4 regions of the Arthrobacter sp. U41 genome follow, and region 2 is predicted to be linked to each of the others. Evidence: predicted binding sites of a transcription regulator. Region 2 holds the regulator's gene; each other region holds the start of a gene.
What was found. The regulator HrcA, encoded in region 2, represses chaperone genes, less so after heat shock. The targets are predictions, from matches to a motif close to TTNGCACTCGNNNNNNNCGAGTGCNAA.
Positions count from the first base shown of each region.

Region 1 (5,573 bases), 1.5 Mb from region 2:
TCCCAGCCCTTGTTCCGGTGCGAGCCGGCTTCCCCGGCCCGGACGCTCAGGACCCTGTTCAGCAACAGCACCCCCTGGTCCGCCCAACGGCTGAGGTCCCCGTGGATCCGCGGCGCAAAGCCCAGATCGGCGTCGAGTTCCCGGTAGATGTTGGCGAGGCTGCGCGGAATGGGCCGCGTGGCACCGTCCACGGCAAAAGACAGCCCGACGGCATGGCCCGGCGTCGGATACGGGTCCTGGCCCACTATCAGGACCCTGACATCCGAGAGCGGCTGCCGGAACGCCCGGAGCACATTCGAGGGCGCCGGCAAGATCGCGTGGCCCCCGGCGACCTCCCCGCCCAGAAAAGCCAGGACATCCCGCAGCTGCGGTTCAACTGGTGCCAGCACCCCGGCCCAGTCGGGAGCAACGAGCTCATCCAGCGGCAGGAGTGCCAGCTCAGCGAAGCCGACAGCATCCGGGGACGGGGACTCCAGCTCGAAGAGGGCATCGGAATCAAGCGCGTCGGAGGCAGGCATAGGACCTATTCTCGCAGGGCGGCAAATGACAACCCTGTTATTCGCCCGTAACATAGGGGAAGAATTTTCACCGGATCCAGCCAGGGAGTGTGTCGTGGCCGAACAAGCGCAGGAGCACCTGTCGACGGCGGAATCCCTGTCCGCAGGGACCCGCCCCGAGTCGCCGCTGAGCAGCCGGGAGCAGCAGATGCTGGCGCTGGAGCGGCAGTGGTGGAAGTACGCCGGAGCCAAGGAACAGGCCATCCGGGAGCTCTTCGACCTCTCCGCCACGCACTACTACCAGATCCTCAATGCCCTCATTGACACCGAGGATGCGCTGGCCCACGATCCCATGTTGGTGAAGAGATTGCGTAGACTACGTACGTCACGCCAACGTGCGCGCACCGCCCGCCGCCTGGGCTCGGACGCGTAAAGTGCCACCGGGTGCACGGATTCCTGCGCGGAAGCCGGTGCGGGCAATGGATCAGAAATCAGCAAGGACGTCGTTTTTACCATGACCAAATACGCTCGGGATGAATTTGATCGGGTCCCGGAGACCTCCACCCGTCAGGGTGTTCACCGCGCAGTCGCCGAATCCCGCCGCCGCCGCCATCTGGGCCCCATCCTGGCCGTCGGCGCCGCATCCCTGGCCGTCGGCCTCGTGGCGTTCCTGATCCTTCCCAACCTCGGACTTTCCTCCCCCGGGACCACCCTGGCGGTAACGGCCGGGCAGGGCGGCAGCAGCGCCGCTGCGTCCCCCGCCCCCACAGCCTCCAGCCCGGTATCCGCCAGCCCCGCGGCCAGCGCGACGCCCTCCGCGACTGCCACACCCTCCGCCACCCCGTCTGCAGCCCCCGCGGCTGCCGCCGCCGCTGCCACTGTTGACAAGAGCCAGCCGGTTGCGGTTTACAACGCCACCACCACCGCAGGCCTGGCCAACCGCGTGGGCGGAACCATCACCACCGCCGGCTGGACAGTCGGCACGCTCGGAAACTGGGGCGGTGTGCCCCAGCAGCGCTCCGTCATCTTCTACAGCGGCGCCACGCAAAAGAGCAACGCCGAGGCCCTCGGGAAACTTCTTGGCATCCCGGCCGCGGTTGACTCGGCCGAATTCCAGCTGCCGCTCGTTGTGGTGCTGGCGCCGGGCTTCCGGTAGCCCGCGCCGGTTACGCCTGAATAACCGTTAGCCGCCCGACCCGCCCGACCCGCCCGCGCCCCGCGCTCCGCACGGAGGCTGTGGGTAGAGTATTTGCGGACTGCGTTTGTGTTCTGCGTCTTGCATCCCTGTCTGCATGCTGCGTTTGCATTCTGCGTGTCGCATTCCGCGGCGCACATTGGGGTGGGCCGCCCGCCAGTCAACTGAAAGTGTGAACACCATGGCATTGGGAACCGTCAAATGGTTCAACGCCGAAAAGGGCTACGGCTTCATTACCGTGGACGGCTCCGGGGTCGACGTGTTTGTGCACTGGTCGGCGATCGCCGGGGAGGGCCACCGTGCCCTGGACGAGGGGCAGCGTGTGGAACTCGAAGTCGGCGAGGGCGAGAAGGGCCCGCAGGCCGAAAGCGTCCGGCCCGCCCCGTGATCTTCGCCCTCGCACACGCGTCGCAGGGTCCGGCCGGAACGGACGCTGCCCAAGACGCCGGCACCACGGCCCGACGCCGGTCCGGGACGCTGCGGCCGGCGCGCGCCGTGGCCGTCGCGGCGGTTGCGGCACTGACCACGACCGCGTGCCTGGGACCAACAGGCGGCGCCCGCGTGCAGCAGGCCGATGCCAGCGGCGACGGCACCCTGAGAATCGGCCTGGTCCTCGACAACACCGGCCCGCAGAACTTCCTCAATGCCCCCCAGCTGGCCGCCGCGAAGCTCGCCGTCAAGGAAATCAACGCTGCGGGCGGCCACAAGGGCAAACCGGTGGAGTTGCTCCCCGAGACCATCAGCGCGGACGCGGCAGCGCAGGCAAAAGCCCTGGTGGCGGCCAAAGCCGACGTTGTCATCGGCCCGACGGACTCCAGCCGGGCGCCCGCCGCCATCGACGTGCTGTCCAACGCCAGGATCGCGATGATTTCCCCCGCCAACACCGCCAGCAGGCTCAGCAGCTATGAGAGCCACGGCTACTACTTCCGTACCTCCGCAGCCGACATCGCGCAGGCCCCCGTTCTCGTCAAGCTCGCCAGGGACAGCGGCGCGGCAACCATTGCCGTCGTGTACGAGGAAGGCGCCTACGGCAAGGATGTGTCCAACGCAGTCGCCGCCGCGGCCAAGGATGCCGGCCTCGGGCCCGTCGCCGTCGCAGGCTTCACCCCCGGCCAGGCGCAGCAGGCTGCCGCCGCCGCCAAGGCAGCGGCACCGGACGCCGTCGTGCTGGTCTCCCGCACCGGCGCCCAGGGCGCCATCGCCGAACTGAACAACGCCGGCCTGTCCGGAAAAAAGCTCATCCTCAGCGACGGCGCGGTCAACCAGTACGGTTCAGGCCTTGGTTCCAGGGCCCTCGACGGAGCGCGCGGGATCCTTCCGGGGACCTTCGCCTCCGCACACTTCCAGGGCGAGCTGGTCTCCGTGGATCCAGGGCTGAAGGACATGACCTTTGCCGCAGAGACCTACGACGCCGTCAACCTCGCCGCCATCGCGGCCGCCGCTGCCCAGGATGACGCCGGAACCTCGATTGCTGCCAGCCTGATTGCCGTCTCGGGCGGCAACGTCCCGACCACCGGGGGCGCCGTGCCCGACGGCGACACCACGGTCTGCAAGAGCTACCAGGAGTGCCTCGACGCCATCCGGGCCGGCAAACGCCCCGACTACGACGGGGAGTCCGGGCGGATCAGCTTCGACTCCAGCGGTGACATCACCTCCGCAAACTACGTTCTCTACCGCTATGGGCCGGACAACAGGGCGATCATGAGCGGCAGCGAAACAGCCGGCAGCAGCGGGAGTTAATCGCCCGTAGCGTATTGCGTCGTGCAGCGGGCCGCCAGCAGGCCGGTGCCGGGCACTCCCGCGCAGCTGCTGCTTGCACTCTCCCCGGGGGAGTGCTAATTATTGAGTTAGCACTCCCGCGTATTGACTGCTAAAACAACGCCCGGTTCACCCGGCCGCGAAGTGGAAGCAGCCGATCCAGGAGCGAAAGAAACACCTGGCTGGGGTGAGATCCCTGGCCCGGCGGCATACAGAGGCCGCAGGGCAAGGATCGTCCGTCGCGGGCACCGCAGCAAAGGTTCATTCTTAACGACTGTCCCGAAAGGACTACTGCCGTTATGGCCAAGATCATTGCATTTGATGAAGAGGCACGCCGCGGTCTTGAGCGGGGCCTGAACATCCTCGCCGACGCCGTCAAGGTCACCCTCGGCCCGCGTGGACGCAACGTCGTCCTCGAAAAGAAGTGGGGCGCCCCCACGATCACCAACGATGGTGTATCCATCGCCAAGGAGATCGAGCTGGACGATCCTTACGAGAAGATCGGCGCCGAGCTGGTCAAGGAAGTTGCCAAGAAGACGGATGACGTCGCCGGCGACGGAACCACCACCGCAACCGTGCTGGCTCAGGCCCTGGTCAAGGAAGGCCTGCGCAACGTCGCGGCCGGCGCTGATCCCCTGTCCCTCAAGCGCGGCATCGAAAAGGCTGTCGAAGCCGTCACCCGCGAGCTCCTGGCCTCCGCCAAGGAAATCGAAACCAAGGAAGAGATTGCCGCCACCGCGTCCATCTCTGCCGGTGACAACGAGATTGGCGCACTGATTGCCGAGGCCCTGGATAAGGTCGGCAAGGAAGGCGTCATCACCGTCGAGGAGTCGAACACCTTCGGCCTCGAGCTGGAGCTCACCGAAGGCATGCGCTTCGACAAGGGCTACATCTCCGCGTACTTCGTCACTGACGCCGAGCGTCAGGAAACGGTCCTCGAGGATCCGTACATCCTGATCGTCAACTCGAAGATCTCCAACGTCAAGGAACTGGTTGCTGTCCTTGAGAAGGTCATGCAGTCCTCCAAGCCGCTGCTGATCATCGCCGAGGACATCGAGGGCGAGGCCCTGGCCACCCTGATCGTCAACAAGATCCGCGGCACCTTCAAGTCCGTCGCCGTCAAGGCTCCGGGCTTCGGCGACCGCCGCAAGGCGCAGCTCGCGGACATCGCCATCCTCACCGGCGGCCAGGTCATCTCCGAGGAAGTCGGCCTCAAGCTTGAGACTGCCGGACTCGAACTCCTGGGCCGCGCCCGCAAGGTCGTTGTTACCAAGGATGAGACCACCATCGTCGAGGGCGCAGGCGACGCTGACCAGATTGCTGGCCGCGTTTCCCAGATCCGCGCCGAGATCGAGAACTCCGATTCCGATTACGACCGCGAGAAGCTGCAGGAGCGCCTGGCCAAGCTGGCCGGCGGCGTTGCAGTCATCAAGGCCGGTGCCGCAACCGAAGTTGAGCTCAAGGAACGCAAGCACCGCATTGAGGACGCTGTCCGCAACGCGAAGGCTGCTGTCGAAGAGGGCATCGTCGCCGGCGGTGGCGTTGCCCTGATCCAGGCCGGTGCCAAGGCATTCGCCAACCTGCAGCTCGAAGGCGACGAGGCAACCGGTGCGAACATCGTCCGCGTTGCCATCGACGCCCCGCTGAAGCAGATCGCCTTCAACGCAGGCATGGAGCCGGGCGTTGTCGTCGACAAGGTCCGCGGCCTGCCTGCAGGCCACGGCCTGAACGCAGCAACCGGCGAGTACGTCGACCTGCTGGCTGCCGGCATCAATGACCCGGTCAAGGTCACCCGCTCTGCCCTGCAGAACGCGGCTTCCATTGCCGGCCTGTTCCTTACCACCGAGGCCGTTGTGGCCGACAAGCCGGAGAAGAACTCCCCGGCCATGGGCGGCGGCGACGACATGGGCGGCATGGGGGGCATGGGCGGTTTCTAACCACCCGGCCTCCGGCGCTGACTAGTTCAGCGCTGAACGTCCAGTTCAACGACGGCGGTCCCTCCTTCGGGCGGGGCCGCCGTCGGCGTTAAGCGACCGCCCGGTCTGGCAGGATGGTGCAGTGACGATTACAGCAGCAGCCGACGGTTCGGCTTTAGGAAACCCCGGCCCGGCCGGATGGGCCTG
Region 1 is NZ_CP015732.1:2,027,367-2,032,939, forward strand. Features, by position in the region: gene ASPU41_RS09380 (uracil-DNA glycosylase) at 1-518, opposite strand, end outside; gene ASPU41_RS09385 (DUF3263 domain-containing protein) at 613-930, shown strand; gene ASPU41_RS09390 (LytR C-terminal domain-containing protein) at 1,012-1,653, shown strand; gene ASPU41_RS09395 (cold-shock protein) at 1,874-2,080, shown strand; gene ASPU41_RS09400 (ABC transporter substrate-binding protein) at 2,170-3,432, shown strand; gene groL (chaperonin GroEL) at 3,750-5,387, shown strand; gene ASPU41_RS09410 (ribonuclease HI family protein) at 5,509-5,573, shown strand, end outside.
Region 1: a site for HrcA is predicted at 3,540-3,566, ahead of groL (chaperonin GroEL). Genes of this name have one in related genera too.

Region 2 (5,573 bases):
GGCCGCCATTGGCTCCAGGATCATCGCCCGGGAAAGCATCCGTGCCATCCGCAAGGACGTGCTCGCCAAGTGCTACGGCGGTGACATCACCCGAAAGCGCAAACTGCTGGAGAAGCAGAAGGAAGGCAAGAAGCGCATGAAGATGGTGGGCCGCGTCGAGGTCCCGCAGGAAGCCTTCATCGCCGCCCTCACCACGGACGAGTCCAAGGACAAGGCCAAGAAGTAGCGGTGCCGGTGATCACTGTCCACACCCAGGCCGGCGGGGCCCGTGCCTAGCGCCCTGCCGCTGGGCGACCCGGCGCCGCCGGACGGGCTGCTGCCCGGCCAGGCGCTCGATGGCGCCGCGGCCCGGGCTTTCGGGCTGTACGTGCATATCCCGTTCTGCGCCGTCCGCTGCGGTTACTGCGACTTCAACACCTACACCGCCACGGAGCTCGGCGGCGGGGCGTCCCAGGACGCCTACGCCAGCACCGCCGTCGCGGAAGTCGACTTCGCGGCCGCGGCCCTGAGTAGCAGCGGCCTGCCGGCGCGGCCGCTGAGCACGGTGTTCTTTGGCGGCGGAACACCGACGCTGCTCCCGGCCGAAGACCTGGCCCGCATCCTCACCGCCGCCGTCCGGGCCTGGGGCCTCGAGCCCGGCGCCGAGGTCACCACGGAAGCGAACCCCGACTCCGTCACCCCCGAATCCCTGCGGCTGCTCGCCGATGCCGGCTTCACCCGCGTGTCCTTTGGCATGCAGTCCGCGGTGCCGCACGTCCTGAAGGTGCTGGACCGGACCCACACCCCCAGCCGGGTGCCGCAGGCGGTCCGGTGGGCCCGGGACGCCGGCCTCGCCGTCAGCCTCGACCTGATTTATGGAACGCCGGGGGAGTCGCTGGACGATTGGCGCTACTCGCTGGAGACGGCGCTGTCCTACGCGCCGGACCACATTAGCGCCTACGCGCTGATTGTCGAGGAGGGCACCAAGCTGGCCGCGCAGATCCGCCGCGGCGAGGTCCCGGGAATCGACGACGACGACCATGCGGCCAAATATGAACTCGCCGACGAACTCATCTCGGCCGCAGGGCTGTCCTGGTACGAGGTCAGCAACTGGTCCCGCACCCCGGAGCAGGCCTGCCGCCATAACCTCGCGTACTGGCGCGGGGACGACTGGTGGGGGATCGGCCCCGGCGCGCATTCGCACGTGGGCGGCGTGCGCTGGTGGAACGTCAAGCACCCCACCGCCTATGCCAACCGCCTGGGTTCCGGGCTTTCGCCTGCCGCCGGCCGGGAAACCCTCGATTCAGAGACCCGCAACGTGGAGCGCGTCATGCTGGAGGCGCGCCTGAACTCCGGGCTGGAGATCGCCAGCCTGGGCGGACTGGGGGACACCGGACGGCACGCCGTGGCCGGACTCATCGCCGACGGACTTGTGGACCCGGTCTCAGCCTTCCGGGGCAGCCTCGTCCTGACGCTGAAGGGCCGGCTGCTCGCCGACGCCGTGGTCCGCAGGATCCTGCCGGACTAGGCGGGCTGTCCCGCTACTTGATCCAGCGGAGGTTGAACTCGTAGCGGTGCGGCTGGCCGCGGTTGACGTGGATGCCGGCCGCCACCGAGAAGCAGGTCACGGCAATCCAGATGAGCGTGGCCAGGACGGCGAAAATGTTGCCCACCACCGGTACGAACACCAGCAGGTTGCAGAACACGGCAGCAATCGTGGGAGGCAGCGTGAAGTTGAGGGCTTCTTTGGACTCCTGCGCCGTGAACGGGCCGCGGTCCTTGAAGATCAGGTAAATCAGCAGCGCGGGAACGCAGCCCAGGATGCCGCCGAAGTGTGCCAGCGTGGCCCACTGCCGGTCCTCGTTTGCCGTCAGCGGCAGCGCATTTGCGGGAACGCCATGGTACGGAGGCTGGCCATGGCCGGCCTGGTTGCCAGTGTGATCGCGTGCGTTCTCTGCCACGGTGTCGTCCTTCGGATTGCGGTGGTGCGTTGGTGCCTGGAGTTGCCAGGGCTGCGCCGGGTGCACAGCCGCCTTACCAAGAATACTTGCTTGGGCCCGGAATCAAGGATCGGCCCGCTGGCGGGGACCGGCGGAGGCCTGGCTCAGGGAACGGTGAGGAAGTCGATGACCTCTTCGACCCGGCCCAGCAGGGAGGGTTCCAGATCCGCATAGCTGCGGACCGCGCCGAGCAGTTTTTGCCAGCCGAGGCCGACGTCCTCCTTGGTGCTGTGCGGCCAGCCGAAGGCCATCAGGATGCCGGTCTTCCAGTCCACACCGCGCGGGATGACCGGCCACTGCTCGATCCCCAGCACGGCGGGCCGGATCGCCTGCCAGACGTCAACGTAGGGGTGGCCCACGATCAGCACGTTCCCGGCCGCCCCGGGGGAGGCCATCACGGCTGCGGCGATCCGGGACTCCTTGGAGTCCGGCACCAGGTGGTCCACCAGCACGCCGAGCCGGCGTCCGGGGCCGGGCCGGAAGGCGGCCACCGCGCCGGCGAGGTCGTCAATGCCATGCAGCGGTTCAACAACGATGCCTTCCACCCGGAGATCGTCGCCCCAGACCCTTTCGACGAGTTCGGCGTCGTGTTTGCCTTCCACCCAGATCCGGCTTGCCTTGGCGACCTGGGCCCGCTGGCCCTCCACCCGGACAGAGCCGGAGGCGGTGCGCGTTCCCGCGGCCGCCGCGGCGGGGCGGGGCGCCGGCGGCATCAGCCGGATCGGCTGTCCCTCCAGCAGGAAGCCGAAGCCGAGCCTGAAGGACCGCGATTTGCCGCGTCGGTCCTCGAGGGCGACGACGTGCATCCCGCCGGACTTTTCCACCCTGGTGACGGCGCCGACCCAGCCGGACTGCACGTCCTCGAGCACCATTCCGCGCTCCACCGGCACTTCGGGCAGCTGGGCCTTGACGGGGGCGGACAGGTCCTGCGGACCCCAATTCTGGTACGACATCGGCTACACACTGCTTTGCACTCGGATTGCTGCGGCGGGCTGTGCCCGAAAACACCAGCCCCGGGAAGAACGCCTGGAGCGAATCCAATGCTAACAACGCGGCGACTCATATTAGACTGGTTAGCACTTAGGCATGTCGAGTGCTAACACACTGTGTCCGGATCGGCCGGCAAACGGAGGCCGCGGATGCGGCACAGTCGAATGGAGGTGGAGCATGAGCGAACCGCGCAAACTCGAAGTGCTGCGCGCCATCGTGGAGGACTACGTCCATTCACGGGAACCCGTCGGCTCGAAGGCCCTCGTCGAACGGCACCACCTCGGCGTCTCCAGCGCCACGATCCGCAATGACATGGCGGCCCTGGAGGATGAGGGCCTCATTACGGCCCCGCATACCAGCGCCGGGCGCATTCCCACCGACAAGGGCTACCGGCTCTTCGTGGACCAGATTTCGGCGCTCAAGCAGCTCTCCCCGGCGGAACGCCGGGCCATCCAGGCCCTGCTCGAGGGCTCTGAAGACCTCGACGACGTCCTGGACCGCACCGTGCGGCTGCTGTCGCAGCTGACCCACCAGGTCGCCGTCGTGCAGTATCCCCATCTCAGCCGGGCAAAGGTGCGGCACATCGAGTTCGTCCTGCTGGCGCCGCGCAAAGTGCTCGCGGTACTGATCGCGGACACCGGCAAGGTGGAACAGCGGGTCATTGACGTGGGGCAGGACCTTCCCGAGGAGGCCCTGTCCGATCTGCGGACGCGCTTCCTCGGCAGCCTTTCCGGGACGCCCCTGAACCTCTTGCCGCAATCGCTGAAGTCCGTGATTGTCACCTGCCCGCCCGCGCGGCGGGCGGACGCCCAGGCGCTGGCCCGCGGCCTGGAGGCGCTGGCCGCCAGCAGCCGTGAGGAACGGATGGTGATGGCCGGAACTGCCAACCTGGCCCGCTCCAATGTGGACTTCCCGCTGAGCATCGGCCCGGTCCTGGAAGCCCTCGAGGAGCAGGTGGTCATGCTCCGCCTGCTGGGGGACATGGCCGCGGACCCGCGGGGCGTGACCGTCAGCATCGGCCGGGAGAACCCCTACGACGGGCTCGCTGAGGCCTCGGTGGTGGCAACCGGCTACGGCCCGGACGCCACCGCAAAGGTCGGTGTCCTGGGCCCCACCCGGATGGACTATCCGACCACGATGGCCGCCGTCCGGGCCGTCGCCCGCTATCTGTCCAGGATTATCGGCCCCTGACGGACCGCGGCCAGGCCTCCGGCACCAACAGGCACACCGGAGGTTCAACCCCCAAAGACTTCTTGCCACTAACCGGCAGTACAACCAGGAAGAGATACAAATTTTGAGCAGCCACTACGACGTTCTTGGAGTCTCCCGCGAAGCCACGGGCGAAGAGATCAAGAAGGCCTACCGCAAACTGGCACGGAACCTCCACCCGGATGTTAATCCCGGGGATGACGCCTCGGACCGTTTCAAGGCCGTCACACACGCCTACGAGGTGTTGTCCGATCCGCAGAAGCGCAGGATCTACGACACCACGGGCAACGAGAACGGCACCGACAACGGATTCGGCGGCGGCAGCTACTCCGGCCAGGGCTTCGCGTTCCAGGATATTTTCGAAACCTTCTTCGGCGCCGGCGGCCAGGCCGGGCCGGCCTCCCGGGTCCGCCGCGGCCAGGACGCCATGATCAGCGTCCGGATCGAGCTCCGCGACGCCGTCTTCGGCGTCAACAAAAAACTCGAAGTCGAAACTGCCGTCACCTGCCCCACCTGTGAGGGCTCCTGCTGCCGTGAAGGCAGCCACCCGGAGCGCTGCGACATCTGCGGCGGCAGCGGCCAGGTCCAGCGCGCCGTTCGCTCCATCCTCGGCCAGGTCATGACCGCCGCCCCCTGCGGTTCCTGCGGGGGCTTCGGCACCGTGATCAAGGACCCCTGCAACGAATGCGCCGGCCAGGGCCGCATCCGCAGCCGCCGCTCCCTGACGGTCAAGGTCCCCGCCGGCGTCGCCACCGGCACCCGCATCCAGCTCTCCGGCCAGGGCGAGGCCGGACCCGCCGGCGGACCCGCGGGCGATCTCTACGTGGAGATCCGGGTCAACAACGACGCCACCTACGTGCGCGACGGCGATGACCTGCACGCCAGCCTCAACATCCCCATGACAGCCGCAGCCCTGGGCACCGAGCTCACCCTCGACACCTTCGACGGCCGGCAGGAAATCGACGTCAAGGCCGGCACCCAGTCCGGCGAGGTCATCACCCTCCGCGGGCTGGGCGTCACCCACCTGCGCGGCTACGGCCGTGGCGACCTCAAGGTCCACCTGCAGGTGGACACGCCCGCCAAACTCGACGCCGCCCAGGAGGAGCTGCTCCGCCAGCTCGCGAAGCTGCGCGGCGAACAGTTCACCGAGGGAAAACTCGCCGCGAGCGGCGGGGTCTTCTCAAAGCTTCGGGACAGGCTCGGTAACCTGTAGCAGTGAGCAACCCGGTCTTTTTCACTCCCCCCGGAACCCTGGACGGGCTGGCCCCCGGGGCCGTCTTCGTCCTTGACGGGCCCGAAGCCCGGCACGCCGTCACGGTGAAGCGCCTTGGCGTGGGGGAGCGCCTTGACATCGCCGACGGCGCCGGCAAGCGGCTTAGCGGCACCGTCGCCGCC
Region 2 is NZ_CP015732.1:3,574,306-3,579,878, reverse strand. Features, by position in the region: gene lepA (translation elongation factor 4) at 1-226, shown strand, start outside; gene hemW (radical SAM family heme chaperone HemW) at 269-1,507, shown strand; gene ASPU41_RS16310 (DUF4870 domain-containing protein) at 1,521-1,940, opposite strand; gene ASPU41_RS16305 (DUF3097 domain-containing protein) at 2,084-2,932, opposite strand; gene hrcA (heat-inducible transcriptional repressor HrcA) at 3,147-4,160, shown strand; gene dnaJ (molecular chaperone DnaJ) at 4,264-5,391, shown strand; gene ASPU41_RS16290 (16S rRNA (uracil(1498)-N(3))-methyltransferase) at 5,394-5,573, shown strand, end outside.

Region 3 (5,573 bases), 880 kb from region 2:
TTCCGCCGCGTCGGCCTGGGCGTCAAAGAGCTGGCTCTCGGGCCACTCTCGGGGCTCCGCTGCCGCCTCCCGCCTCGGGGCGGGCCCTGCCGGGCGCGACGGGCGTGACGGTGCGCTCATGGCTTCCCGGAACGCGGCATTCATTTTGCGGCGGCGGTCCCGGATCGCGAGCCGGCGGAGCACAAAGACGGCAGCCAGGGCGCCGAGCAACGCGACAGCGGGCAGCCAGGCTGAGCCAAGTCCGAAGATCCGCAGGGCCGCCGACACGACACCGGTGAGCAGCGAGAGCGAACCGGCCAGCGCGAGCGCCAACCGGCCATAGCGGATCTTGAAGGCCGGGCCGGTGGCCGCAGGGTGGACGCCGCCGTCGAGCACACTGGTGCCACGGTCGGACTCGGTGCGGTGGGTACTGGTCATGGGGTTCTCCTGCTGGGCCGTCATCTTCATGACGCTCCCGGCTTGCGGGGCTGCTGTTTCTAGATCGGTGACGTCCGTCACGAGCTCGCCCGCAGGCTTCAGCTGGTGGCGTCCGTTCTGGAGCATGTAGGGGGCAACCCACACAATCCAGAGCGCAACAGCAATGACAAGGATCACAGAGCTGCTAAGAGGGAAGTCCACATCAAAACCGTATGAGCAATGCGCGGTGCGGGGCCGCATTGTCCCCGGTGTGTCGCGGGGGAACTGCCAATTGACTGGATTTACGACAAAAGGGCTGGTCAGGACGGGTCGGACCGCTTACGCCGGCCCGGTCTGTTGCCAGCGTGCCAGCAGTCCTCCCGGCACTTCCTCCGCGGTCAGCGCGAAGCTCCGGTGATCGGACCATTCGCCGTTGATATGCAGGAATCGCGGCCGGTATCCCTCGTCGCGGAAGCCGAGCTTTTCGACCACCCGCAGGCTGGGACCGTTTTCCGGACGGATGTTAATCTCCATCCGGTGCAGCCCGAGGGTCTGGAAGCAATAGTCCGTCACCAACGCCACGGCAGTCGGGGCTATGCCCTGGCCCGCGCGGTCCTTGTCCACCCAGTAACCCAGCGTGGCCATCATCGCCGAGCCCCACACAATGGAGGACACAGTCAGCTGTCCCACAATCACCGGTTCCCGGAAGCCTGGCGTCCAGGCAGTGATCACAAACGGCAGGGCTGTCGCCAGGGCGGCCTGGGACTTGAGGGACCGCACCATCTGGCGGTAGTCGGGAAGTCCGCCCCCGGGAACGGGGTTCGACGCTTCCCAGGGGGCCAGCCACTCACTGTTACGGGAGCGGAGCTCGGTCCACTCCTTGCGGTCCCGGTACCGGATCGGGCGCAACACGAGGTCGCCGCTTTCCAGCGTGACCGGCCAGCTGAAGCCGCCCCCCACCGGAACTACTTGGTCAGGCTTGGAGCGAGACTCGAAGCGAAGCCCGGCAGCCACTCCCGCAGTCCGGGACCCAGGTCGTCACTGTCGCAGGCAAGCTGGACACAGGCCTTAAGGTAGCTGAGCTTGTCGCCGGTATCGTAGCGGCGGCCGCGGAAGACCACGCCGTACACGCCATAGCCTTCGCCGTCACCGGCTGCCAGCTCCTGCAGCGCGTCGGTGAGCTGAATCTCGCCGCCCCGCCCGGGTTCGGTGCGTTCGAGGACTTCGAAGACCGCCGGGTGCAGGACATAACGGCCGATAATGGCCAGGTTGGACGGGGCATCCTCGACGTCAGGCTTCTCGACCAGGTGCTTGATCCGGACGTAGTCTTCGCCGCCGATCGGTTCGATGTCGGCGCAGCCGTAGGCACTGATCTCGGAGGGCTCTACCTCAATCAGTGCAATCACTGATCCGCCGGTTTTCGCCTGAACCTCGATCATGGTGCTCAGCAGGTCGTCACGGGCGTCGATCAGGTCATCGCCCAGCAGGACCGCAAACGGCTCATAACCCACGTGCTGCTTTGCACGGAGGACGGCGTGGCCCAGGCCCATCGGATCGCCCTGGCGCACGTAGTGGATGTCACCAAGATTGCTGGCAGCCTGGATGGACTCGAGCTTGGCAATGTCGCCCTTGGCCGCAAGCGTGGCTTCCAGGGTGGGGACGCGGTCGAAATGGTCCTCCAGCGCGCGCTTGCTGCGCCCGGTGATCATCAAGATGTCGTTCAGCCCGACTTTGACGGCTTCCTCCACGACATACTGGATGGCGGGCTTGTCAACGACGGGCAGCATTTCCTTGGGCATGGCCTTCGTGGCCGGGAGGAACCTGGTTCCGAGGCCGGCTGCGGGAATGACGGCCTTGCGGACGGGGGCGTTAGGTGTAGTCACTCGACTAATCTAACGGAGGGACCAAACATTGCGTAATCATTCGCGGGGCCAGGAACCGCTGCTTCCCGGGCCCCAGCACTAGGAGGGACGGGGCCTCATGGCGTCGAAGCAAGAGATCCGGGCCGGACACCGGGCCAGGCGTGCCGCATTGACGCAGGCGGATCTGGAAAGCGCCGGAGCCGGCATTGCCATGCACGGGCTCGCCTGGGCTTCGGGCCTGACCGGCGGCAACGCAGGCACTTTCGCCGCCTACCTTGGTGTGGGTTCCGAGCCGCCCACCCTTCCCCTGCTGGCAGCATTGCACGGCGCGGGGCACCGCATCCTGCTGCCGGCCTGCGAAACAGGGCTGGGGCTGAGCTGGGTGTACTGGACGCCGGCCTCAGAATACGCCCGGAGCCGCTACGCACCGATCCAGGAGCCCGCCGGGGAACGCCACGACACAAACGTCATGCGGAACGCCGACGGCATCTTCCTGCCTGCCACCGCCGTCGACGCGTCCGGCAACCGGATCGGCCAAGGCGGCGGCTACTACGACAAGTTCCTGGCCGCCCTGTCCGCCGTCATCCCCTCCGGGACCCGGGCGTCCGACGGCGGGCCGCTGCCTTCGCTGCCGACCGCCGCCGTCGTGTACGACGGCGAGGTGCTTCCCGCCGGCAGCATCCCGGCAGAGTCCTTCGACCGGAAGGTGGCCGCCGCCCTGACCCCGGGCGGTTTGCTCCGGTTGCAGCCCTAGGGCTCATGGGGACTCCCTGCCGGGGTGATAGAATTAGCACTCAGGCCCTGCGACTGCTAAGGGACGGATTCTGCCGGTAGCTATTTCGGCACCGATCCCGACCGGACAGCACGGGACCTGCTCGTTTGTCCCAGAGGAGGATTTCCAGTGCCCACGTATGCATACGCCTGCAAGGACTGCAGCCACGCCTTCGAGATCGTGCAGTCGTTCACCGACAGCTCCCTCACGTCCTGCCCGGAGTGCCAGGGAACCCTTCGCAAGAAGTTCAACAGCGTTGGCGTCGTCTTCAAGGGATCCGGCTTCTACCGGAACGACTCCCGCGACTCCAAGGGCAGCACAGTGGCTCCGGCTCCGGCTCCCGCCCCGGCAGCAACGCCCGCGCCCGCCGCCGCTTCCGCTTCCGCAAGCTAGGTACTGCGGGGGCTACGGCCGCCCCTACCTTGCTCACTGAGGGTCCGCGGCCGCGGCGCAGTACTTTGCCTGCCCCGGCAGATTTGTCCACATAGCCGCAACCGCGCCTGCCCGATGTCCGCGCGGATGCGTAGCGTCGGGGTATGGCCGCCCCAGCAATTCCCGCCCCGCCCTTCGGGATCATCCCCGCGGCGTTCCTTCCTGTCTTGTTCCGTGGTTCAGCGCGCCGATCATCGTTTCTCCGGGTCGGCCGTTCCGCTGGGCGCCGCTCACCACGGTCGAACTCGGGAAGCCCTCCGCACGGGCCGGGACCCGCTGTCCGGACGTTCCGACGGCGGCTGCTCCGCTGGCTGGCCAGGCAGCGGCGCCTGGCGGTGGCTTTGCTGCTCTGCCTCGCGGCCGGCCTCACGGTTCAACAGCTGACACCGGCCCCTGCCGACACCGTCCCAGCCTTCGCCGCGGCACGGGACCTTCCGGCCGGGAAAATGCTCGGCCCGGACGATCTGACGGTTCTGAGCGTTCCCCGCAGCCTCGTCCCCGCCGGCAGCTATGGCAGCACTGATTCTTTGCAGGGCACGCAGCTTGCCGTGGCCCTTCGCAAGGGCCAGTTGCTCTCTGACTCCCAGCTCCTTGGGCCCGGGCTGCTGGCGGGAAGCCCGCCGGGGTCTGCCGCCGTGCCACTGCGGATGGCAGATCCGGCCTCAATCCAGTTGCTCTCCCCCGGTCAGCTCGTCAACGTTGTGATGACCAACGGTAACGGCTTTGACCAGCCGGCGACCTCGCACGTGCTCGCCGCCGCGGTGCCGGTGCTGTGGACCTCCGGGCAGGCCAGCGAGGCCGGCCAATGGCTGGCGGCCGGGGAAACCGAGGGACTCATGGTTGTGGCTGCCGATGCCGAGCAGGCACGCCGTCTGGCAGGCGCTTCCAACCAGGGAAAGCTGTACTTCGTCCTGGTGGGGGCCGCTCATGGCTAAGAGCCGCCCCCGGCCGAAGGTTCGCCCGAGCCCGTTCCGGCGCGGCGCCAAGGCAGGGACGTCCTTAGCCCCAGTGCGGGGGTTTCTGTTCCTCAAGCCAGGAGTCATGGTCGTAGCCGCCGGGCTCGTCGCCCCAGCGCCGCGGGTCGTCCTCCGCGGCCTTGTTCGGCAGCACGCCGGCCGCGACTGCCGCCGGGGCGGCCGTCTGCGGTGCGCCGTTCCTGCCGCCCTCCTGCGCTTCGCCGTTGCTCTGCGCTTCGCCGTTGTTCTGTGCTTCGCCGTTGTCCCGGCTATCGCTGTCTGTGTACATGCCGCCGGCCTCCTTGCTGCCCTGATCCGTCCTGTTCTGTTGCGCGCTGTCCGGCCGTCCGGACGGGGCCCGCCCCTCCGAGGCCTGCGCTTCGCTGACCAGGTTCTCGACGTCGTCGTCGAAGAAACCCGGCGACGCCGGCTTCCGGTGCGTCACCGCAGGCTTTTCCAGGCCCAGGTATCCGCCGATCCGGTCGGCACAGGCCGAAGGATCGGTGAAGACCTCTATGGTCCATAGTGGCATGTAGCGCCAGCCGAGCCGCTCCAGGAGCTGCGGGCGGAGCCTGCTGCGTTCACGGACGGTCAGGCGGCGGTACTGCTCGGTGCCGTCGGACTCAATCGCCACGGGACGGGGAATCTCGGCGTCGTCCTGCCCGATCGTGCTCAGCGGGTCGGCCGCGGCCACCATGTTCAAAACGCCGTCGTACTGGTGCCAGACCCGGGCGCCGCGGGCCCGCAGCCGATCGCCGAGATCCGCCACGAGCGGGTCCGCTCCCAGTGCCTGCTCGCTGGCGGCCGCCCGCGATGCCGGGCTGCCAAGATCTGTGTTGCCTGCGATTTCACGATCCAGCAGCTCATAGAAGTCAACCGCGCCGTGGCTCAGCCGGGTCACGTCTAGGTCCTCGGGACGGAAGCAACTGAGCACGTGCAGGGACCGGCGTGCCCTCGTCATGGCGAGGGCAAACTTGGCCCGTCCGCCGTCCGCGGACAGCGGGCCCAGGTTGTGGAGCGCGCGCCCGTGCGGGGTGCGGCCGTAGCCGGGAGAGAAAATAATGTGGTCGCGGACCAAGCCCTGCGCGCGTTCCAGGTCCACGACCCGGAAGGATTCGTCCCCGGCAGTGAAGAAACTGGCCAGCAGCGGATAGT
Region 3 is NZ_CP015732.1:69,268-74,840, forward strand. Features, by position in the region: gene ASPU41_RS00330 (hypothetical protein) at 1-594, opposite strand, end outside; gene ASPU41_RS00335 (GNAT family N-acetyltransferase) at 736-1,356, opposite strand; gene galU (UTP--glucose-1-phosphate uridylyltransferase GalU) at 1,362-2,279, opposite strand; gene ASPU41_RS00345 (5-formyltetrahydrofolate cyclo-ligase) at 2,377-3,012, shown strand; gene ASPU41_RS00350 (FmdB family zinc ribbon protein) at 3,160-3,423, shown strand; gene cpaB (Flp pilus assembly protein CpaB) at 3,798-4,397, shown strand; gene ASPU41_RS00360 (AAA family ATPase) at 4,462-5,573, opposite strand, start outside.
Region 3: a site for HrcA is predicted at 3,046-3,072, ahead of ASPU41_RS00350 (FmdB family zinc ribbon protein). Genes of this name have one in related genera too.

Region 4 (5,573 bases), 910 kb from region 2:
TGCTCGTCCACCAGGTGCCCGCCCAGCTGGAGCGCGACGTCGGCCACCAGCCCGGCGCGGATGACGGCACCGTCGGGTTCGTAAAGGTAACCCTCGACCGGCCCGACCGGGGCGACCGGGCCGCCGTCGAAGTCCTCGGCGCTGCTGAGCTCCGCCGCGCCCGCGGGGCCGAGCAGAAGGGCCGCCCGCCGGACCCCGGGACGCCGGACCGCATTGAACCACAGCGCCACTTCGGTGACGTCCCCGCCCACCGAAACCCACTGGGCTTCGCAGTCCTTGGGAACCGAATCGTGGGGCATGCCCGGGCCCATCTTTACCCCTACCGCCAGGCCGTCGCCGGCGAGGGCCTCGACGAAGGACAGCGGCGGGGAGAAGTCCTCCGGATCCCAAAGCCGCTTCGTTCCCGAGGTGGAGGTGGTCCGTCGCGCCGGGTCCAGCCAGACGCCGTCGATCCCGTCGAGGGCAAACGTCGTCGCATCGGAGTGGACCACTGTGGCGTTCCGGAACGGGATCAGGTTCATCGTGGCGCAGGCAGCCGTCGTCTCGTCCATTTCCACGGCCGTGACCTGGATGTCCAGCGAGGCCAGTGCCATGGCGTCGGCGCCGAGGCCGCAGCCAAGATCAGCCACATGCTGCACGCCGGCTTCCGCGAAGCGCTGCGCGTGCCTTGCCGCCACGGTGAGCCGGGTGGCCTGCTCCAGACCTGCCTGGGTGAAAATCATCTGACGGGCGAACTCGCCGAACTTGGCTTCGGCCTTGGTCCTCAGCCGCGACTGGGTGAGCACGGCGGAGACGAGCTCGGGGGAGTGGCCGGCCTTCCGGAGGGAGGCGTTGAGACGGAACGCGTCGTCCTCCCGGTACGGGCCAAGTGACGCCAGCAGCTCCCAGCCCTTGGGGTTGAGCAGCGGGGCAATCTGGTCCTGCGGTGTGTCAGCCATGGAATCAAGCCTAGTTCAGCGCGTGCCGGGAGCCGTCCGCCCGATAAGGTGGTCGGCATGGATGACAGCGGCACGGCAAAGAGCTTCACGGACGAAAGCTACCCGGAAGACGGCGCCGCAGACCGGGACGCCGGGGGCGGCCGTCCCGCCCGCCAGGGACTGGCCCGCTACGCCCGGCCGGCACTGATCGCCGGCGGCGTCATCGCCGTCGTCTGCGTGGCCCTCCTGGTGATCATCTTCCTCCTGGACTCCTTCAACGCCACCGTCTATTCCGTCGGCGGCAAGGCCGTCACGGACGCCACCGACGAGGCGAAAGCCATCCGCGAGAGCTACGCCGCGGTCCGAATCGGCGGCATCGTATTCCTGGCCCTTGGAACTGCCCTGGCCGCGGCGGGAGCGCTGGTGCTGTACCGGCACCGGAACGAGCCGGACCCCGATGGCGCGGACAACGGTGAAGACGTCGACTTCGAGGACCTCGGCGGACGCTAGCCGGGCCGCGGAGCGTTCACCGGGAACGTAATTCTGGCACTCGCCTTGACCGAGTGCTAACTCCTTACATAGAGTCGTCATTAGCACTCTCCCTAGGAGGGTGCTAACACCTGAAGCTTTATCAGCCAGGCTGCTGCCGGCACCGCGACGACGGTCTGTACGCCTTGGCCCCACAGCTTTAATGTCCACGAATTTGCTGACGAAAAGGAGAGGTCATTGTCGGTCTCTATTAAGCCTCTTGAGGATCGTATTGTTGTCCGCCCGCTCGAAGCCGAGCAGACCACGGCTTCCGGCCTGGTTATCCCGGACTCCGCGCAGGAAAAGCCGCAGGAAGGCGAAGTTGTTGCAGTAGGCCCCGGCCGCTTTGACGACAACGGCAACCGCGTTCCGATCGACGTCACCATCGGCGACGTCGTGATCTACTCCAAGTACGGCGGAACTGAAGTCAAGACCGGCGGCACCGAGTACCTCGTGCTCTCCGCCCGCGACGTCCTGGCGATCGTCGTAAAGTAACTCTCTTGGACCCCGCGCCGCCGATCCTTCTTTGACGGGTCAGTTGCGCGGGGTTCTGTCTTTGAAAGGACAAAACCATGGCAAAGCAGCTTGCGTTTAATGACGCTGCCCGCCGGTCGCTTGAAGCCGGCATCGATAAGCTCGCCAACACGGTCAAGGTGACGCTTGGCCCCCGCGGCCGCAACGTCGTGCTGGACAAGAAGTGGGGCGCCCCCACGATCACCAACGATGGTGTCACCATCGCCCGTGAAGTAGAGCTGGACGACCCGTTCGAGAACCTTGGCGCGCAGCTTGCCAAGGAGGTCGCCACCAAGACCAACGATGTTGCCGGTGACGGCACCACCACGGCCACCGTGCTGGCGCAGGCTCTGGTCAAGGAAGGCCTCCGCAATGTTGCGGCCGGCGCCGCCCCGGGCCAGATCAAGCGCGGCATCGAGGTCTCGGTTGAGGCCATCGCCGCCCGCCTGCTCGAAAACGCCCGCCCGGTCGAAGGCGACCAGGTCGCCAACGTCGCTGCGATCTCCGCGCAGAGCGACGAGATCGGCGAGCTCCTGGCCGAGGCATTCGGCAAGGTCGGCAAGGATGGTGTGATCACCATCGAGGAATCCTCCACCACGCAGACCGAACTGGTCCTCACCGAGGGCATGCAGTTCGACAAGGGCTACCTGTCCCCGTACTTCGTCACCGACGCGGAACGCCAGGAAGCAGTCCTCGAAGACGCGCTGATCCTGATCAACCAGGGCAAGATTTCGTCCGTCCAGGACTTCCTGCCGCTGCTGGAAAAGGCGCTGCAGAGCTCCAAGCCGCTCTTCATCATCGCCGAGGACGTCGACGGGGAGGCACTCTCCACGCTGATCGTCAACCGCATCCGCGGCACCCTGAACGTCGTTGCCGTCAAGGCGCCGGGCTTCGGTGACCGCCGCAAGGCCATGCTGCAGGACATCGCCACCCTCACAGGCGCACAGGTTGTCTCCCCGGAACTGGGCCTCAGCCTGGACACGGTCGGCCTTGAGGTGCTGGGCACCGCCCGGCGCATCACCGTCACCAAGGACAACACCACCATCGTTGACGGTGCCGGTTCGGCAGAGGACGTCGCAGCCCGGGTTTCCCAGCTGCGCGCCGAGCTGACCCGCACCGATTCCGACTGGGACAAGGAAAAGCTGCAGGAACGCCTGGCCAAGCTGGCCGGCGGCATCGGCGTGATCAAGGTTGGCGCTGCCACCGAGGTCGAGCTGAAGGAAAAGAAGCACCGCATCGAGGACGCCGTGTCCTCGACCCGCGCTGCCCTTGAAGAAGGCATCGTTGCCGGCGGCGGCGCCGCCCTCATCCACGCCCTCAAGGCGCTCGATGAGGACCCTGCCGTCCAGGCCCTCGAAGGTGACGCGGCTGCTGCTGTCGGCATCGTCCGCCGGGCACTGACCCAGCCGCTGCGCTGGATCGCCCAGAACGCCGGCTTTGACGGCTACGTCGTCGTCGCCAAGGTGGCCGAATCCGCCAACAACCAGGGCTTCAACGCCAAGACCGGTGAATACGAAGACCTGATCGCCGCCGGCGTCATCGACCCCGTGAAGGTGACGCGTGCGGCCCTCCGCAACGCGGCGTCAATCGCGGCGCTGGTGCTCACCACGGAAACCCTCGTGGTCGAGAAGCCCGCCGAGGAAGACCAGCACGCAGGACACCAGCACTAAGGTTCACCCGCGGCGCCTTCGCCGGCGCCGCAGCTTCACCAGGACCGGCTAAACGAAAGACCGGACCAGCACCAGCTGGTCCGGTCTTTCGTTGCGTGTGGCCTGGTCAGCCCAGGTCAGCCTTGGGAGCGCATGGCCTTCCGCCGCAGCCGCAGGGCGGCGCCGCGCGGAAGACGCTTGGTGACGAGCCGGTAGAAGACCAGCACGGCAGCCGCGGACGCCACGATTCCGATGAGGTTCAGTCCCAGCTGAAGGGCCGAGTCGGCCGCCTTCTGGTACTCGCCCAGGACCAGCGCCACAGCCACAAACCCCGCCGCCGGTACCGTCGTCACGGAGATGAAGACCCCGATCAGCGCAGCGGACCGCCGGCTGATCACGGACAGCATCCCGGCGGTCCCGGCCAGCACGGCAACGATTAGCGAATACGGCCCCGGGTGATAGATGAATTCGACCGCGGATCCGCGGTCCAGCACGTCGGAGGGAAAGAGTCCCAGCGGCACGGACAGCCACGCCGTGAGGGCTGCCGCCAGCATGGCGACGGGGAAGCCGATGCCAAGCGCCAGGGCCGCGCGGCGTCCCAGCTGCCATTGCCGCCGCACCAGTGACACAGCCAGGGCAGCCAGCGGGCCGAATTCCGGTCCCACCGCCATGGCCCCGACAATGGCGATGGTCGAATCCGTGACGATCCCGATGGCCGCCAGCTGGGTTGCGAGAATCAGGAACGCGAGATAGCTCCACGTGAGCCGCGAGTCCTCGCCGGTCTGCCGCGACACCTCGTCCCAGATCACGGCGTCCGCGCCTTCGCCGGGGGCATCGGCGGCGGCCTTGTCCGCCCGGTCGGAGAGCACCAGCTCCGGCATGGTGACCGAGACCGAACCCTGTGCCTGGACATTCAGGGCCTGGAGCTTCTCCACCAGCCGCTCCACTGACTCCCGCGCCAGCAGGACTTGGATGATGTCCCCCGGAGGAAGGATGGAGCCACCAGGCTGACGGGAAACCTCCGCGACCCCAAGCTCGCCCGTGCAGCAGTCCAGCACGGCGGCAGACAACTCTTCCGGGACACAAATGCGCAGCTGTGCGATCACGAGCGGCCTCCTCTGGGTCGTTACAGCGTAACGTCCGGGGCTGTCAGCCCAGGTCGCGGACGTGGCGTCGGCTCCATGCCAGCAGCCACTGCTCCAGTTCCCCGACGGTCCATTCCGGGGCGCCGACCAGCAGCACCTCACGGTCCTCCCGGAAAGCCGAAGCAACGCCGGGCTGTGCCCGGAGTTCGGTGATCATCCGGTCCATCATGCGCGAGTGCTCGTGGGCGAGGTCCTCGCGCAGGCCGACGTCGAAGACCTCGTCGTAGACGTCGACTTCCACCAGCGGTTCCGACGCCGCAGGAGCGGCAACGGCGTCGTTTTCCTCGCCACGGAGCCCGGTGATGACGGTGCCCGCGTAGCTGGAGAACTGGTCCTCGCGCAGGGGGTCCATGCCGCTGCGCAGCCGGTTGGCTATCACCGTGACGAAGACCGGCAGGAAGATCTCCATGTCGGTGTGCGGGCTGGTGAGTACCGGGTGGTTCTGGAGGTGGTAGGCCTTGATCCGGTGGTAGCCCACCTGCCATGCCGCATCCGGCGGCTGAGTCAGGAGCCGGGCGGCGATCCAGCGCCACAGCGGGATCAGGGAAGCCGTGGTGCCGTCGAGCATCGGGTCCGGGTCGAGGCCATGGGCGGTGAGCTCGGCCCGCAGGAGTTGCAGCGCCGCGGGGCGTTCGGCGAGGTACTCCTGCAGGGCTGCGGCGGCCTGGCGCTTGGTCATCCACCGGTAGCTGGTGTCCTTCATGGGGCGTGCTCTACGCGGCCGGCGACGGCACACTGCGGCATCGTGATTCGCCAGAGAAATTACGACTCGGTAACATTGATGCTTTGGAAACCGGCCTGGAGGGTCCTGAGTGTCGAAC
Region 4 is NZ_CP015732.1:94,211-99,783, reverse strand. Features, by position in the region: gene ASPU41_RS00460 (class I SAM-dependent methyltransferase) at 1-938, opposite strand, end outside; gene ASPU41_RS00455 (hypothetical protein) at 996-1,427, shown strand; gene groES (co-chaperone GroES) at 1,644-1,940, shown strand; gene groL (chaperonin GroEL) at 2,018-3,628, shown strand; gene ASPU41_RS00440 (DUF389 domain-containing protein) at 3,745-4,713, opposite strand; gene ASPU41_RS00435 (hypothetical protein) at 4,757-5,455, opposite strand.
Region 4: a site for HrcA is predicted at 1,461-1,487, ahead of groES (co-chaperone GroES). Genes of this name have one in related genera too.